3 regions of the Pantoea sp. USHLN298 genome follow, and region 1 is predicted to be linked to each of the others. Evidence: predicted binding sites of a transcription regulator. Region 1 holds the regulator's gene; each other region holds the start of a gene.
The links. Region 1 encodes PurR, which represses purine synthesis genes. Its sites were predicted from a motif close to CANGCAAACGTTTGCNTG; they were not measured.
Positions count from the first base shown of each region.

Region 2: purM (phosphoribosylformylglycinamidine cyclo-ligase) is a predicted target of PurR. The motif match lies at 2,587-2,604, and genes of this name have one in related genera.
Region 3: cvpA (colicin V production protein) is a predicted target of PurR. The motif match lies at 2,474-2,491, and genes of this name have one in related genera.

Region 1 covers NZ_JBBCRO010000001.1:924,156-928,968, forward strand. Annotated here, with positions in the region: gene punC (purine nucleoside transporter PunC) at 1-953, opposite strand, end outside; gene punR (DNA-binding transcriptional activator PunR) at 1,060-1,965, shown strand; gene purR (HTH-type transcriptional repressor PurR) at 1,962-2,987, opposite strand; gene cydH (cytochrome bd-I oxidase subunit CydH) at 3,269-3,358, shown strand; gene WFK59_RS04440 (C40 family peptidase) at 3,417-4,202, opposite strand; gene WFK59_RS04445 (Grx4 family monothiol glutaredoxin) at 4,566-4,813, shown strand, end outside.
Region 2 covers NZ_JBBCRO010000003.1:484,771-489,583, forward strand. Annotated here, with positions in the region: gene hda (DnaA inactivator Hda) at 1-261, opposite strand, end outside; gene uraA (uracil permease) at 368-1,651, opposite strand; gene upp (uracil phosphoribosyltransferase) at 1,811-2,437, opposite strand; gene purM (phosphoribosylformylglycinamidine cyclo-ligase) at 2,667-3,707, shown strand; gene purN (phosphoribosylglycinamide formyltransferase) at 3,704-4,342, shown strand; gene pstB (phosphate ABC transporter ATP-binding protein PstB) at 4,525-4,813, opposite strand, start outside.
Region 3 covers NZ_JBBCRO010000003.1:326,489-331,301, forward strand. Annotated here, with positions in the region: gene WFK59_RS09370 (UbiX family flavin prenyltransferase) at 1-258, opposite strand, end outside; gene purF (amidophosphoribosyltransferase) at 370-1,887, opposite strand; gene cvpA (colicin V production protein) at 1,925-2,410, opposite strand; gene dedD (cell division protein DedD) at 2,676-3,422, opposite strand; gene folC (bifunctional tetrahydrofolate synthase/dihydrofolate synthase) at 3,412-4,680, opposite strand; gene accD (acetyl-CoA carboxylase, carboxyltransferase subunit beta) at 4,775-4,813, opposite strand, start outside.

The DNA.
Region 1 (4,813 bases):
ACCACAATCGGATAGATAGCACCGTTAGCCAGCGCCATGCCGCAGAACGGCAGCAGCAGGCTCAGCAGCGTACTGTGGCCGGAGAGTGCGACGGCAAACAGCGCCAGGATGCTCAGACTGTAGACCGCCAGCAGCCACGGCAGCAGCTGCGCCCCTTTAAAACGGTTGAGCAGGGCACGGCAGCCGAAGCCACCAATCAGGAAGGCAACCGTCTGGGGCAGATAACTCAGACCAATATCGGCGGGCGACAGGCCCAGATCGGCCAGAATAAAGGGTGAGCCGGTCAGCCAGGCGAAAAAGCTGGCGGAACAGGCGGAATAAATCAGCACGTTACCACTGTAAACCCGGGATTTAAGCAGGGTAAAAAAGCCCGGATTTGCGCCCTGGTTGCCCGTTGCTTTGCGGCCCGACGGCAGGCGCAGCGTCGTGAGGATCAAGGCCAGCGCAATCAGCGTCAGCACCAGGAAGATCGAACGCCAGTGGAAATGACCAATCAGCCACGCGCCTAACAGCGGTGCCAGGGCTGGCGAAAGCGCCACCAGCGGCATGATGGTGGCAAACACCTTATTAGCACGTGCGGCCGGATAGCGATCGACCACCAGCGCCTGCCAGCTGACAGCGGCCGCACAGACGCCAATCGCCTGAACAAAGCGCAGCGCCAGCATCAGATAAATATCCTCTACCCACAGCATACCGGCACAGCCGACGGCGAACAGCGCCAGTCCGGCCAGCAGCACCGGCTTACGCCCGATGCGATCGGAGAGCGGACCCCAGAACAGCTGACCGCAGGCAAAACCGGCCAGGAACAGGCTCATGCTGGCACTGATCAGGCCAGGCGAGGTATTGAAAGTTTGCTGCATCGCGCCAAACGCGGGCAGGTACATATCGGTGGCTAAAAAGCCCAGCATGCTCAGCAGAGCGAGATAAGGCATAAATCCTTTTGACGGTGACATCTGATTCTCATTTTGCAGGTTGAACGCGGCAGAGTGTAAAAGGTGCGTTTGCCGCTGTGAAACGCTAATATTTGCCTATTGCTGTTAAAAAATTTGAAGGCAGAATATGTGGTCAGAATATGCGTTAGAAGTGGTGGATGCCGTGGCGCGCGGTGGCAGCTTCAGCGCGGCGGCGCAGGAGCTGCATCGGGTGCCGTCGGCTATCAGCTACACGGTGCGCCAGCTGGAGACCTGGCTGGCGGTTCCGCTGTTTGAACGTCAGCATCGTGAGGTGGTATTAACCCCTGCGGGAGAGCATTTTGTCCGGGAAGGGCGCAGCGTCATCAAAAAAATGCTCGCCACCCGCCGCCAGTGTCAGCAGCTGGCCAACGGCTGGCGCGGGCAGTTAAGTATTGCGGTGGACTGTATCGTCAAGCCGCAGCGTACCCGACAATTAGTGAAGGATTTTTACCGGCACTTTCCTGACATGGAGTTGCACATCAGTTATGAAGTGTTCAACGGCGTCTGGGATGCGCTGGCGGATGGCCGGGTGGAGGTTGCTATCGGCGCGACTCAGGCGATCCCGGTCGGCGGCCGCTTTGCCTTTCGCGATATGGGGACGCTCAACTGGCGCTGCGTAGTCGCGAACCACCATCCGCTGACGGAAGTGAGCCAGATAGATGACGATACCCTGCGCAGCTGGCCGTCGCTGGTTCTGGAAGATACTTCGCGCGCGCTGCCACGCCGGATGACGTGGACGCTCGACAACCAGCGTCGGCTGGTGGTGCCGGAATGGCAGACCGGGCTGGATTGCGTACTGGCGGGATTGTGCGTGGCGATGGTGCCTGGTCATCTGGCCCGGCCGTTGCTGGACAGCGGCGCGCTGGTGGAGCTGACCCTGCCGGTGGCTTTTCCGGAGAGTCCCTGTTGTGTCAGCTGGGCGGAAGATCGCGCATCACCGGCGACCGGCTGGTTACTCAGCTATCTGGGTGATGCGCAAACGCTTAATCAGGAGTGGTTAAGCGAAGATTAACGGCGGTAGTCGCGGAACGGACCATCAGCTACGGAACGACGTTCAATCAGGGTTGGATGCACTTCGATGGTTTGAGAAATCTCACGTTTGCTGGTGATGCGATCCAGCAACATCTCCAGCGCTTTCTCACCCAGCTGCGCTTTCGGCTGATGAACGGTGGTCAGCGCCGGCGCGAAGTAGCGCGCGTTGCGCACATTGTCATAGCCGATCACCGAAATGTCCTGCGGCACGCGCAATCCCATCTCATCGGCGGCGCAAATCGCCCCCATCGCCATGATATCGCCACCACAGAACACCGCGGTCGGGCGCTGTTTCTGCGACAGGATCTGCTGCATTGCCTGATAGCCCGATTCAGGTTCAAAGTCACCCTGGACAATCCACTCGGCACGCGGCTGAATACCCGCTTCTTCCAGCGCCTTCAGGAAGCCGGCGTGACGTCCGCCACCGGTGTTGCGCTCCATCTGGCCGGGGATGGCGCCAATCTCGCGATGGCCACGCTCAATCAGATAACGCCCGGCGAGATAACCGCCCTGAAACGCATTGTCCAGCACCGTGTCGGTAAAGTCGGCGCGGGATTCGCCCCAGTCCATTACCACCATCGGGATGTTACGGTTCTCTTCCAGCATTTTCAGCAGATCGTCCGGATACTCAGAGCACATCACCAGCAGCCCATCGACGCGCTTTTGCGCCATCATGCTGAGATAGGCGCGCTGCTTCTGCAGATCATTGTGCGCATTACCCAGAATCAGAGTATAGCCTTTGTCGAAACAGTGGTTTTCCACTGCTTCAATAATTTCAGCAAAGTAGGGCGCTTCGCTGGAAGTCGCCAGCAGGCCCAGCGTTTTGGTGTGATTCACCTTCAGGCTGCGCGCCACGGCGCTGGGCGAATAGTGCAGTTCCTGAATCGCCTGCCAGACGGCGTTGCGCGTCTCTTCAGCGACAAAACGCGTTTTATTGATGACGTGCGAAACGGTGGTCGTTGAGACGCCGGCGCGTTTTGCCACATCTTTAATTGTTGCCATTAAAATCGGACTCCAGGGCTTATCTAACGCAATGATAAGCATAATGTTAAACGTTTGCGTCTGCTCAGGGTTTTCTGCGCAATTATGCAGGTTTTCTGACCGGTAAACAGGGCGACTGGCGGGTAATGAGCGCCTGAAAAGAGAGCAAACGGAACCGGGGCTGCGCGCGTTGCGCAACAAAGGCAGGATTCTAACAAGGCTGGGCGGATAAAACGAGATTTTTACCCGGTCCTGTGGGAAAATGGCTTAACCCCACAAAAATTGTGACTAAGGAGAGTTAAATGAGTACCGATTTGAAACTGGCGCTGATGACTACCGTCGGCTGCCTGCTGATGATTGTCGCTTTTAGCTTCACCGCGATTCTGCACTGATCGAAAAAGCCGGGCATGGCCCGGCTTTTTGCTGTCTGGCGATCGCCCAACGGCTGCGTTAGCGAATGGTCTTTGGCGTCATGACCCGACGCGCACCAATATAGTGGCGCTGCCAGTAGTCTTCACCCAGCGCACTGATCTGAATATCTTTGCCGGTACGCGGTGACTGAATGAATTTGCCGTTGCCGAGATAAACCCCAACGTGATCGGCGGTGCCGCGGCCATTGATGCGGAAAAAGACTAAATCGCCTTTCTCCAGTGACTCACGTTTAACCGGCGCGGCGTCGCGCAGATGGAACATCTCATTGGCGGTGCGCGGGATCTTGAACTTGACCAAATCTTTATAGGCGTACCAGACCAGGCCGCTGCAATCAAAACCGGTATGCGGTGAGGTGCCACCCCATTGATAAGGTTTGCCTAACTGACCCATCAACTTGGTCATCGCCGTTTCGCGCGCTTTCTGGTAACGCTGACGATGTGACTTGCTCATTTTAATGGTGCCGGTGTCACTGCTGCTGGCGTCAACGGTTTTAAGCGAACGCTGGTGGCCGTAGCGTTTTTTACTGGCCGTTTTAAGGGAGGTTTTACTTTTCTTAGCGGGAAGATGGCTGGCGGTGAGTTCGCTTTTTTTCTGTTTTTTGACTTTGAGCTTCTGAATCGGACTGACGCGTGTTTTCTTTGCCGCCGTTTTCAGCGGGCGACGCTTGCGGCGCTCATCTTCGCGCGCACTCTTTTTCTCTGCTTTATGCGAACTGACATTCACCGGCGCCTGCGGTGAGGCAGAAGCGATGTTAAAGAACAGTTGCGCAAAGGCAAGAATGAAAAGCGTAATGATTAAACGCATAGTCCGGTTTTAGTTAAGTTGTCAGGGCCACTACGCACCGCGACAAAGTTGGGAATAATCTGATCCAGGATCAGCGCCGATGCCATTCTAGTCCAGTTCGTTTGAAAACAGTAACGCCTTTTTTTATTAATCTTTCGGCCTCACGCAATTGCGTTGAAAATGAACATTTTCAGCGTCTTATATCGGCAAAACTATTGCAAATTATTAATATGTTACTGGCCGTTAATAACCGGGTGGCATCAGGGCTGATGAGCGGACTTAACAAACATGGCGATTTAATCCGGCAGCGGTAAAATCTCGTTTTCAGTCCTGGTGCGAAGTCGCTACAATAAACAAACACGAAGTGACGAATTAAGGAAGGCAATTATGAGTACTGTAGAAAAAATTCAGCGCCAGATCGCAGAAAACCCGATCCTGCTGTTCATGAAAGGTTCACCGAAACTGCCAAGCTGCGGTTTCTCTGCGCAGGCGGTTCAGGCGCTGTCAGCCTGCGGTGAGCGTTTTGCTTACGTGGATATTCTGCAGAACCCGGACATTCGTGCAGAGCTGCCGAAATATGCCAACTGGCCAACCTTTCCACAGCTGTGGATTGATGGCGAGCTGGTCGGCGG
Region 2 (4,813 bases), on a different contig from region 1:
CGGCACGAACCAGGTACGCTTATCCAGCGGCACATAGCCGACCGCCGCACCGCGTGCAGACATTTCAGCGCAAGCCGCATGCAGCAAATGGCTCCGGCCACCGCCTTCACGCGACCAGAAGTAGAGATAGCTGCCATGTTGTTGGTTGAGAGCACCTTTCAGCGCGGCAATCAGCGACGGGTTTTCCCCCGGCCAGAAGCTGGCGAAGGTTTCGTCGTCAGGCAAATAGAGTGGCAATGACAATTGTGCCGGCGTGTTCAGAAGCACCTCAGCAAGAGAACAAGCAAAAAACCGGGGAAGTCTACCACAGTTTTCAGAAAGAGATGAATGGAGCGTCCCTGCCCCGATCTGATGCGCGTGCCGACGATCAGGAATCCTGACGATCTTCCGCTTCCAGCACTACTTCTTCCGGGCGCAGCAGTGAAATCACACGGAAGATCAGCGCCAGTCCCACGCCAACCAGCGTGGCCAGCGCCATGCCTTTCAGCTCCGCCGCACCGATATGTACCTTCGCGCCGCTGACGCCGATGATCAGGATCACCGAGGTCAGGATCAGGTTCTGCGCTTTGTTGTAATCCACTTTGGATTCGATCAGTACCCGGATACCGGACGCGCCAATCACCCCATAGAGCAGCAGCGAGACGCCGCCCATCACCGGCACCGGGATCGCCTGAATCGCCGCCGCCAGTTTACCGACGCACGACAGCAGAATGGCGAGGATCGCCGCGCCGCCAATCACCCAGGTACTGTAGACGCGGGTAATCGCCATCACGCCGATGTTCTCACCGTAGGTGGTATTAGGGGTTGAGCCAAAGAAGCCAGAGATCACCGTCGATAAGCCATTGGCGAACATCGAACGATGCAGGCCGGGATCGCGGATCAGATCTTTCTTCACAATGTTGGCCGTCACCACCAGATGCCCGATGTGTTCGGCAATCACCACCAGCGCCGCCGGCAGAATGGTGAGCATCGCTACCCACTCAAAGCGCGGCGTATAGAAGGTCGGCAGCGCGAACCACGGCGCGTTCTCGACTCCACGCCAGTCAACGATGCCCATAAACCAGGAGAGCACATAGCCGACCAGCACCCCGATCAGAATCGGGATAATCGCCAGGAAGCCACGAAACAGCACCGATCCGAACACCGTCACCGCCAGCGTAACCAGCGAGATGATCACCGTGGTGCTGTCGGGCGCGCTGCCCTCAGCCGGCAGCAGGCCTGCCATGTTGGCCGCGACGCCCGCCAGTTCCAGACCGATCACCGCAACAATCGCGCCCATCGCCGCCGGCGGGAACATCACATCCAGCCAGCCGGTACCGGCCCGCTTCACAATCAGCGCCACGATACAGAACAGCACGCCGCACAGAATAAATCCGCCCAGCGCCACCTCATAGCCCAGCGGCAACAGCAGCAACACCGGCGAGATAAACGCAAAGCTCGAACCGAGATAGGCGGGGATTTTGCCCTTACAGATAAACAGATAGATCAGCGTGCCGACGCCGTTGAATAACAGCACGGTAGCCGGGTTGATATGAAACAGAATCGGCACCAGCACCGTGGCGCCAAACATGGCGAACAGGTGTTGCAGGCTGAGTGGAATGGTTTGCAGTAACGGCGGTCGTTCACTGACGCCAATGGCGCGACGAGTCATCATTTATCCCCTTATGTTATGCATCCCCTTCCTCGCTGCAGCCGCGACGAGTCACATCCACGCACAAGGCGTGAACCTGTCGCCAGCGGCAGAGGCTATCGGATTGGGGATGATGCTTTTTTGCCAAAAAAAAGCCGACTCTCCGGCCGGCTATGCGATTTATTTGGTTCCGAAAATCTTATCCCCGGCGTCACCCAGCCCGGGAATGATGTAACCTTTTTCGTTCAGTCCCTGATCGACTGACGCGGTATAGAGTTCGACGTCAGGATGCGCTTTTTCCAGCGCCGCAATCCCTTCTGGCGCCGCCACCAGCACCAGCACTTTAATGCTGCTGCAACCGGCTTTTTTCAGCAGATCGATAGTGGCGATCATCGAGCCACCGGTCGCCAGCATCGGATCGACCACCAGCGCCAGACGCTCTTCAATATTCGAGACCAGCTTCTGGAAATAAGGGACCGGCTCCAGGGTTTCTTCATCGCGGTAAACGCCCACCACGCTGATGCGGGCGCTGGGAACATGTTCCAGCACGCCTTCCATCATGCCGAGACCGGCACGCAGAATCGGGACCACCGTAATTTTTTTACCTTTGATTTGATCGATCTGCACCGGGCCATTCCAGCCCTCAATGGTCACTTTTTCGGTTTCCAGGTCGGCGGTGGCTTCGTAGGTCAGCAGGCTGCCCACTTCTGATGCCAGCTCGCGGAAACGCTTGGTACTGATATCATGCTCACGCATCAAGCCCAGTTTATGTTTGACCAGCGGGTGTCTGACTTCCACGATCTTCATTGGTGTTCTCCCGGAGTGAGTTGAGCTAAAAAAAAATCGCGGGATTATACCGCCTTTTCGCCTCTGCGCCACTTATCCTTGCGCAAAGCGGCAGCTTTTACCGGGACAAAATAAGGATTGATGAAAATCACCCGGTGCGCAATCCCGGACTCGCAAACGTTTGCCTGCGCTGGTAGAATTGCCGCGCTTTATTTAAACCACCAACCGCAACTCGCGTGGGGACCTCGCAGTGACCGACAAGACCTCTCTCAGCTACAAAGACGCCGGTGTTGATATTGATGCTGGTAACGCCCTGGTTGACCGTATTAAAGGCGTAGTGAAAAAGACGCGTCGCCCGGAAGTGATGGGTGGACTGGGCGGCTTCGGTGCGCTTTGCGCGCTGCCGCAAAAATACCGTGAACCGGTGCTGGTCTCCGGCACCGATGGCGTCGGCACCAAGCTGCGTCTGGCGATGGACCTCAAGCGCCACGATGCGATTGGCATCGATCTGGTCGCCATGTGCGTCAACGATCTGGTGGTTCAGGGTGCCGAGCCGCTGTTCTTCCTCGACTACTACGCCACCGGCAAACTGGATGTTGATACCGCCTCCGCGGTCATCACCGGCATCGCCGAAGGCTGCCTGCAGTCAGGTTGTGCGCTGGTTGGCGGCGAAACCGCTGAAATGCCGGGCATGTACCACGGTGAAGATTACGACGTGGCCGGTTTCTGTGTCGGCGTGGTTGAAAAGTCTGAAATCATCGACGGCAGTAAAGTGCAGGATGGTGACGTGCTGATCGCGCTGGGCTCAAGCGGTCCGCACTCCAACGGCTATTCGCTGGTGCGCAAGATTCTGGAGGTCAGCAATACCGATCCGCTGACTGAACAGCTGGAAGGCAAACCGCTGGCCGATCATCTGCTGGAACCGACCCGCATCTATGTGAAAAATATTCTCAGCCTGATTGAGCAGGTCGATGTGCATGCCATTGCGCACCTGACCGGCGGCGGCTTCTGGGAAAACATTCCACGCGTGCTGCCCGACAACACCCAGGCGGTGATTGACGAGACGAGCTGGCAGTGGCCAGCGGTGTTCAGCTGGATGCAGCAGGCGGGCAACGTCAGCCGCTTTGAGATGTACCGCACCTTTAACTGCGGCGTCGGAATGATCATTGCCCTGAGCCCGGCTGATGCAGATAAAGCGGTCGCGCTGATGCAGGCGGCCGGCGAGAAAGCCTGGAAGCTGGGCGTGATCAAAGCCTCGGATGCTGAAGAGCGTGTGGTTATCAACGGATGAAAAAGCTGGTTGTCCTGATTTCCGGTAACGGAAGCAACCTTCAGTCCATCCTTGACGCCTGCGCCAGCGGGCGGATTGACGGCAGCGTTGCTGCCGTTATCAGCAACCGCGCCGCCGCCTATGGTCTGACCCGGGCGCAGGAGGCAGGTATTCCCGCGAAAGCGCTGGCGGCCAGCGACTTTGCTGACCGCGACGCTTTTGACCGGCAGCTGATCGCTGAAATCGAGGCGTTTTCGCCGGATCTGGTGGTGCTGGCGGGCTACATGCGCATTCTCAGTCGCGCCTTTGTCGCCCATTTCCACGACCGTCTGCTGAATATTCATCCTTCCCTGCTGCCGAAATATCCGGGCCTGCATACCCATCGTCAGGCGCTGGAGAATGGCGACAGCGAACATGGAACCTCGGTGCACTTCGTCACCGATGAGCTGGATGGCGGCCCGGTGATTTTGCAGGCCAAAGTACCGGTGTTCCCTGACGACAGCGAAGCGGAGATAACTGAGCGGGTGCAGCATCAGGAACATGCGATCTATCCGCTGGTGATTAGCTGGTTTATCGACGGACGACTCAAAATGCGTGATGGCAAAGCCTGGCTGGATGGGGAACCCCTGCCGCCGCAAGGCTACGCCCACGAGTGACCTGGAAGGAGAAGCCCGGGCTTCTCCTGAAAGAGTCGTGGAGTAAAGGCTCAGGGAACCTACGCCCTCCGTAAAGACGCAAAAAACGCCATCCCTCACCGCGCGGCGTTACTACGGGCATAGGCTCCCATCGCTTTGCGTTTATGAGCCGTCTGCCAAAAGCCTCGCCCTTCTCCCTCTTCTTAGCCGTAGCGACCGGTGATGTAATCTTCGGTGCGCCGCTGTTTCGGGGCGGTAAAGATCCGATCGGTATCATCAAACTCCACTAACGCGCCCTGATGCATAAACGCGGTGTAATCCGAGACGCGTGATGCCTGCTGCATATTGTGGGTCACCAGTACCAGGGTAAAGTGCTGCTTCAGCGTGGTCATCAGCTCTTCAATCACCAGCGTGGAGATCGGGTCCAGCGCCGAGGTCGGCTCGTCCAGCAGCAAAACTTCGGGTTCGATGGCAATCGCCCGGGCAATCACC
Region 3 (4,813 bases), on a different contig from region 1:
CGGCAAAATCGCCATTCCCAGGGTTTTAAACGATCCTGATGAGATGCTTGCTGCAATATCGCGCACGTCATGCACCACATCGGCCAGCGCCTGCACGTCACGCAGTGAGTAATCACTCTCCAGCCCCAGCGTCTGACGCGCCGCCTGGCTCATCACCAGATGGGTTTCCACCTCATCGACCTGCTGCAAAACCTGCAGCATACGCACGCCATAAATCACCCCGCTGGCGCCAGAGATGCCAATGATGAGTCGTTTCATATTCCAACCTTGCTGTATCCGGATGCACCATCATAACGCGGCCAGGCGATTTCTGAAAACAAACAGGGCGGGATTGCTCCCGCCCTGCTCTCTCTGCTTTAACGCTGGCGCTTAGCCTTCGTTGTGCAGTTCGAGGTTCTCAACTTCATTCTGCCGCTGAAGCGCTTTAGCATCATCATTACGCAGCGATTCGAGATACTCCAGATACTGCTGATCGACATCTTTGGTCACGTAAACCCCGTTAAACACCGAACATTCAAACTGGGTAATATCCGGGTTCTCTTCACGCACTGCTTCGATCAGATCGTCGAGGTCCTGGAAAATCAGCGCATCGGCTTTAATCAGCTGGCGAATCTCTTCCACTTCACGCCCGTGAGCAATCAGCTCGGTGGCGCTAGGCATATCAATGCCATAGACGTTCGGGAAACGAATTTCCGGTGCCGCTGACGCCAGGTAAACCCGCTTCGCACCGGCTTCACGCGCCATCTCAATAATCTGCTCAGAGGTGGTGCCGCGCACGATGGAGTCATCCACCAGCAACACGTTTTTATCCCGGAACTCGGCGCGGTTAGCGTTCAGCTTGCGGCGCACAGCGCTGCGGCGCAACTGCTGGCCCGGCATGATAAAGGTACGACCAACGTAACGGTTTTTCACGAAGCCCTGACGATAGGGTTTATCGAGAATGCGCGCAATTTCCAGCGCGATATCGGTCGAGGTTTCCGGAATCGGGATCACCACATCGATATCGAGATCTTCCCACTCACGGGCAATCTTCTCACCCAGCTTGGTACCCATACGGACACGGGCGCTGTAGACCGAAATCTTGTCGAGGAAAGAGTCGGGACGGGCAAAGTAGACGTACTCGAACAGGCAGGGATTGCTTTTCGGGTTTTCGGCGCACTGGCGGGTCGAGAGCTGACCCTGCTCAGTGACGTAGACCGCTTCACCCGGCGCAACGTCACGGATAAATTCAAAGCCCAACGTATCCAGCGCCACGCTCTCCGAGGCGACCATATATTCGGTACGGCCATCCGCGATTACGCGTTTGCCCAGCACCAGCGGCCGGATGCCGTTCGGATCGCGGAACGCCACCATGCCATGGCCGATGATCATCGCCACCACCGCATAGGCGCCGCGCACCTGCTGGTGCACCGCCGCGACGGCAGCAAAAATATTGTCGGCTTCCAGCGGATCGTTCTGGAAGCGATCCAGCTCCTGCGCAAAAATATTCAGCAGAATTTCAGAATCTGAGGTGGTATTCACATGACGACGGCCTTTTTCGAACAGATGCTTACGCAGTTCGTGGGCGTTGGTCAGATTACCGTTATGTGCCAGCGTGATACCGTACGGCGAGTTTACGTAGAATGGCTGCGCTTCAGAGGCACTTGAGCTGCCCGCGGTAGGATAACGCGCGTGACCAATCCCCATGTTGCCCTGCAGACGCTGCATGTGGCGTGCTTCGAAAACGTCGCTGACCAGGCCATTGGCCTTACGCAGACGGAAGCACTTCAGCGCATCGATAGTACAAATGCCTGCGGCATCCTGCCCGCGGTGCTGGAGCACCGTTAACGCGTCATAGATCGACTGGTTGACCGGCATGAAACCGGTGATACCGACAATACCGCACATGTTGTCATTTCCTCATTAAGCCGCACTCCCGGTCGCATCACCGGGGTAAAAAACTCGACGTGCTTTTCAGGTAATCGAAAAACCACCTGATTATATAACTGAACTCGGGAATGAGTTGAGACTGTTGCCAGTCCGGACTTTTTGAAAAGCCGGTGAAAGTATCGAGGAAGAACAGCAAAGCGGCTACTATCAGCACACCACGCAACGCCCCGAAACAGACGCCCAACACCCGGTCGGTTCCCGACAGGCCGGTTTTTTCCACCAGCGAGCCGATCACGTAATTCACAATCGCACCGACAATCAGGGTGGCGACAAACAACACCCCAATGGCGATACCGTTACGAACCAGTTCGTCGTCAAACCCTGTAAACCAGACTGCAAGGTAGGCGTAGTAATGACTGGCGACAAAAAACGCGCATCCCCAGGTAACAAGAGATAAGGCTTCCCGGACAAACCCACGGATCAGGCTGACCAGAGCCGAAAAACCAACTACCGCAATAATGACGTAATCAATCCAGATCATGAACTCTTCCAGCGCCAGTGCCATTGCACCCCTGCATCCAGTTCGGGGCGCATTCTAACAGAAAAAGAAAACGTTTGCGTAGCGGTTTTCCTGTTCTGCATCCATAAAAAAGGCGATGAAAAAAACCTTCGTCGCCTGGTTGATTCCCTGACGGTCAGCCCGTTGAAAATCATCATTTTTTTACCCGTTTCGCCACGTTAGCCGCCTGTGCTATGGCGCTAAAGGCGCTGCCTGTTACTGTTATCGGCAGCGCCAATCGCCAGGGTTAGCGCGCGCTGTATGGCTTCACCACACCGCCCAGTCCGGAGATGCCTTTCAGCTCGCCGACTGCACTCTGCATTTTAGCTTTTGAGGCGTCCGGTCCGACGTAAATGCGGGTGATCTGTCCCTGTACCGGCGTTGACGGCACGGTAAAGGCGCGATAACCCGACAGCCGCAGCTGCGCGACAATCTCATTCACTTTGCTGGCATTTTTCAGTGCGCCCAGCTGAACCACATAGGCCTGACCCGCAGGCGCGACGGGTTCCGCGGCTTTCGGCTGCTCAGTCTGCTTCGGCTGCTCTACCGGTTTGGGTTGCTCAACCGGTTTCGGTTTTGGCTGTTCGACCGGTTTTGGTTTCGGTTGCTCAACCGGCTTCGGTTTTGGCTGTTCGACCGGTTTGGGTTTCACCTGCACTGGCGTTGACTGATGGACCGGCGGTGGCGTGACCACGGCGGGCTCGCTCTCTTCTGCCGGTCTGGTCCGTCCCTGATCAGCCGGTGCGCTGGTTTTGCCATTGCTGCTGCTGACCGCATTACCGGCACCTTCCGGCGGCTGCGCGGGCAGCGTCTGGGTCACCGGCGGCACCATCTCGCTGTCCTGCTGATCGTCCGGTTTCGGTACCAGCGGAATGGCAGCGAACTCCTCTTTATAGTGCTTCTTCTGCCCGTCCAGCAGCCCCGGCAATACAATCACGCCGACGGCGACCAGAATAACGGTGCCGACTAAACGGTTCTGAAACTTACTTGCCACGCCCTTTCTCCGTTTCAATCGATTCCATGACCTGTGCCACGGTGTGGAACGAACCACACACCAGCACAATGTCCTGCGGCTGCGCCTGCTGGCGCGCCTGCTGCCAGGCCTGTTCTACCGTGCTGAATGCCTCGCCCTGCGGCAGCCATTCCAGCAGCTGCGCCGCGGTGGCCCCGCGAGGCCCGTCGAGCGGCGCGCAGTACCAGCGATCCACCGCCGGTGACAGCGCCGCCAGCGTGCCGGCAATATCTTTGTCATGCAGCATACCCACCACCGCATGAACCTTGCCGGTTTTTGGCAGCGTCGCCAGGCGTGACGCCAGATAGGTCGCCGCGTGCGGATTATGCGCCACGTCCAGAATCACCCGTGGCGATTCACTCAGGGTCTGAAAGCGACCCGGCAGCATGGCTAACGGCAGGCTGGCGCGGATCTGCGCTTCACTGACCTGCAGCCCGGACGCGCGCAGCGCCACCAGCGCCGTCGCTGCATTCGGCAGCGGTACCTGCGGCAGCGGCAGATCGTTCAGCTCGCCGTGCGCGTCACGCAGCGACCAGCTTTCCGGCTGCTCACGGTAAGACCAGTCACGGTTGCGTTGCAGCAGCGCCACGCCCTTTTCACTGGCCACCGCCGCAATACTGCGCGGCATATCAGGTTCACCCACTACCGCCGGTTTACCGGCCCGGAAAACGCCCGCTTTCTCACGACCAATACTTTCCCGATCCGGGCCAAGCCAGTCGATATGATCGAGCGCGATGCTGGTGACCACCGCGACATCCGCATCCACAATATTGGTGGCATCGAGCCGTCCGCCGAGACCCACTTCCAGGATCACCACGTCCAGCTGCGCCTGTTGAAACAGCTTCAGCGCTGACAGGGTGCCAAATTCGAAATAGGTCAGAGAGATGTCACCGCGTCCGGCTTCGATGTCGGCGAAACTGGCGCAGTGCTGTGCTTCGCTCAGCTCCTGGCCCTGAACCCGTACCCGTTCGGTATAACGCACCAGATGCGGCGAACTGTAGACGCCAACGCGATAGCCAGCCGCCATCAGCAGCGTTTCCAGCGTGCGACAGGTCGTGCCTTTGCCGTTGGTACCGGCGACGGTGAAGACGAAGGGAGCCGGTTTCAGCAGGTCGAGACGTTGCGCCACCTGGCGAATACGATCCAGGCCCAGTTCGATGGCCTGAGTATGCAGGTGCTCAAGATAATAAAGCCACGTGGCCAAAGGCGACGTGGCTTGAGGGAGGTGAAGATTGTCCATATGTCCCGTTTTGCTTATTTATACCCGGCAGACGGAGGCTGAGGTATACGGTGCATTGGTAAAAGGCGCGACGGGCGCGCCTCTCTATCTCCTGTCAGGCCTCGTTGCTCTCCGGTTGAGTCGTCGCCGGGGC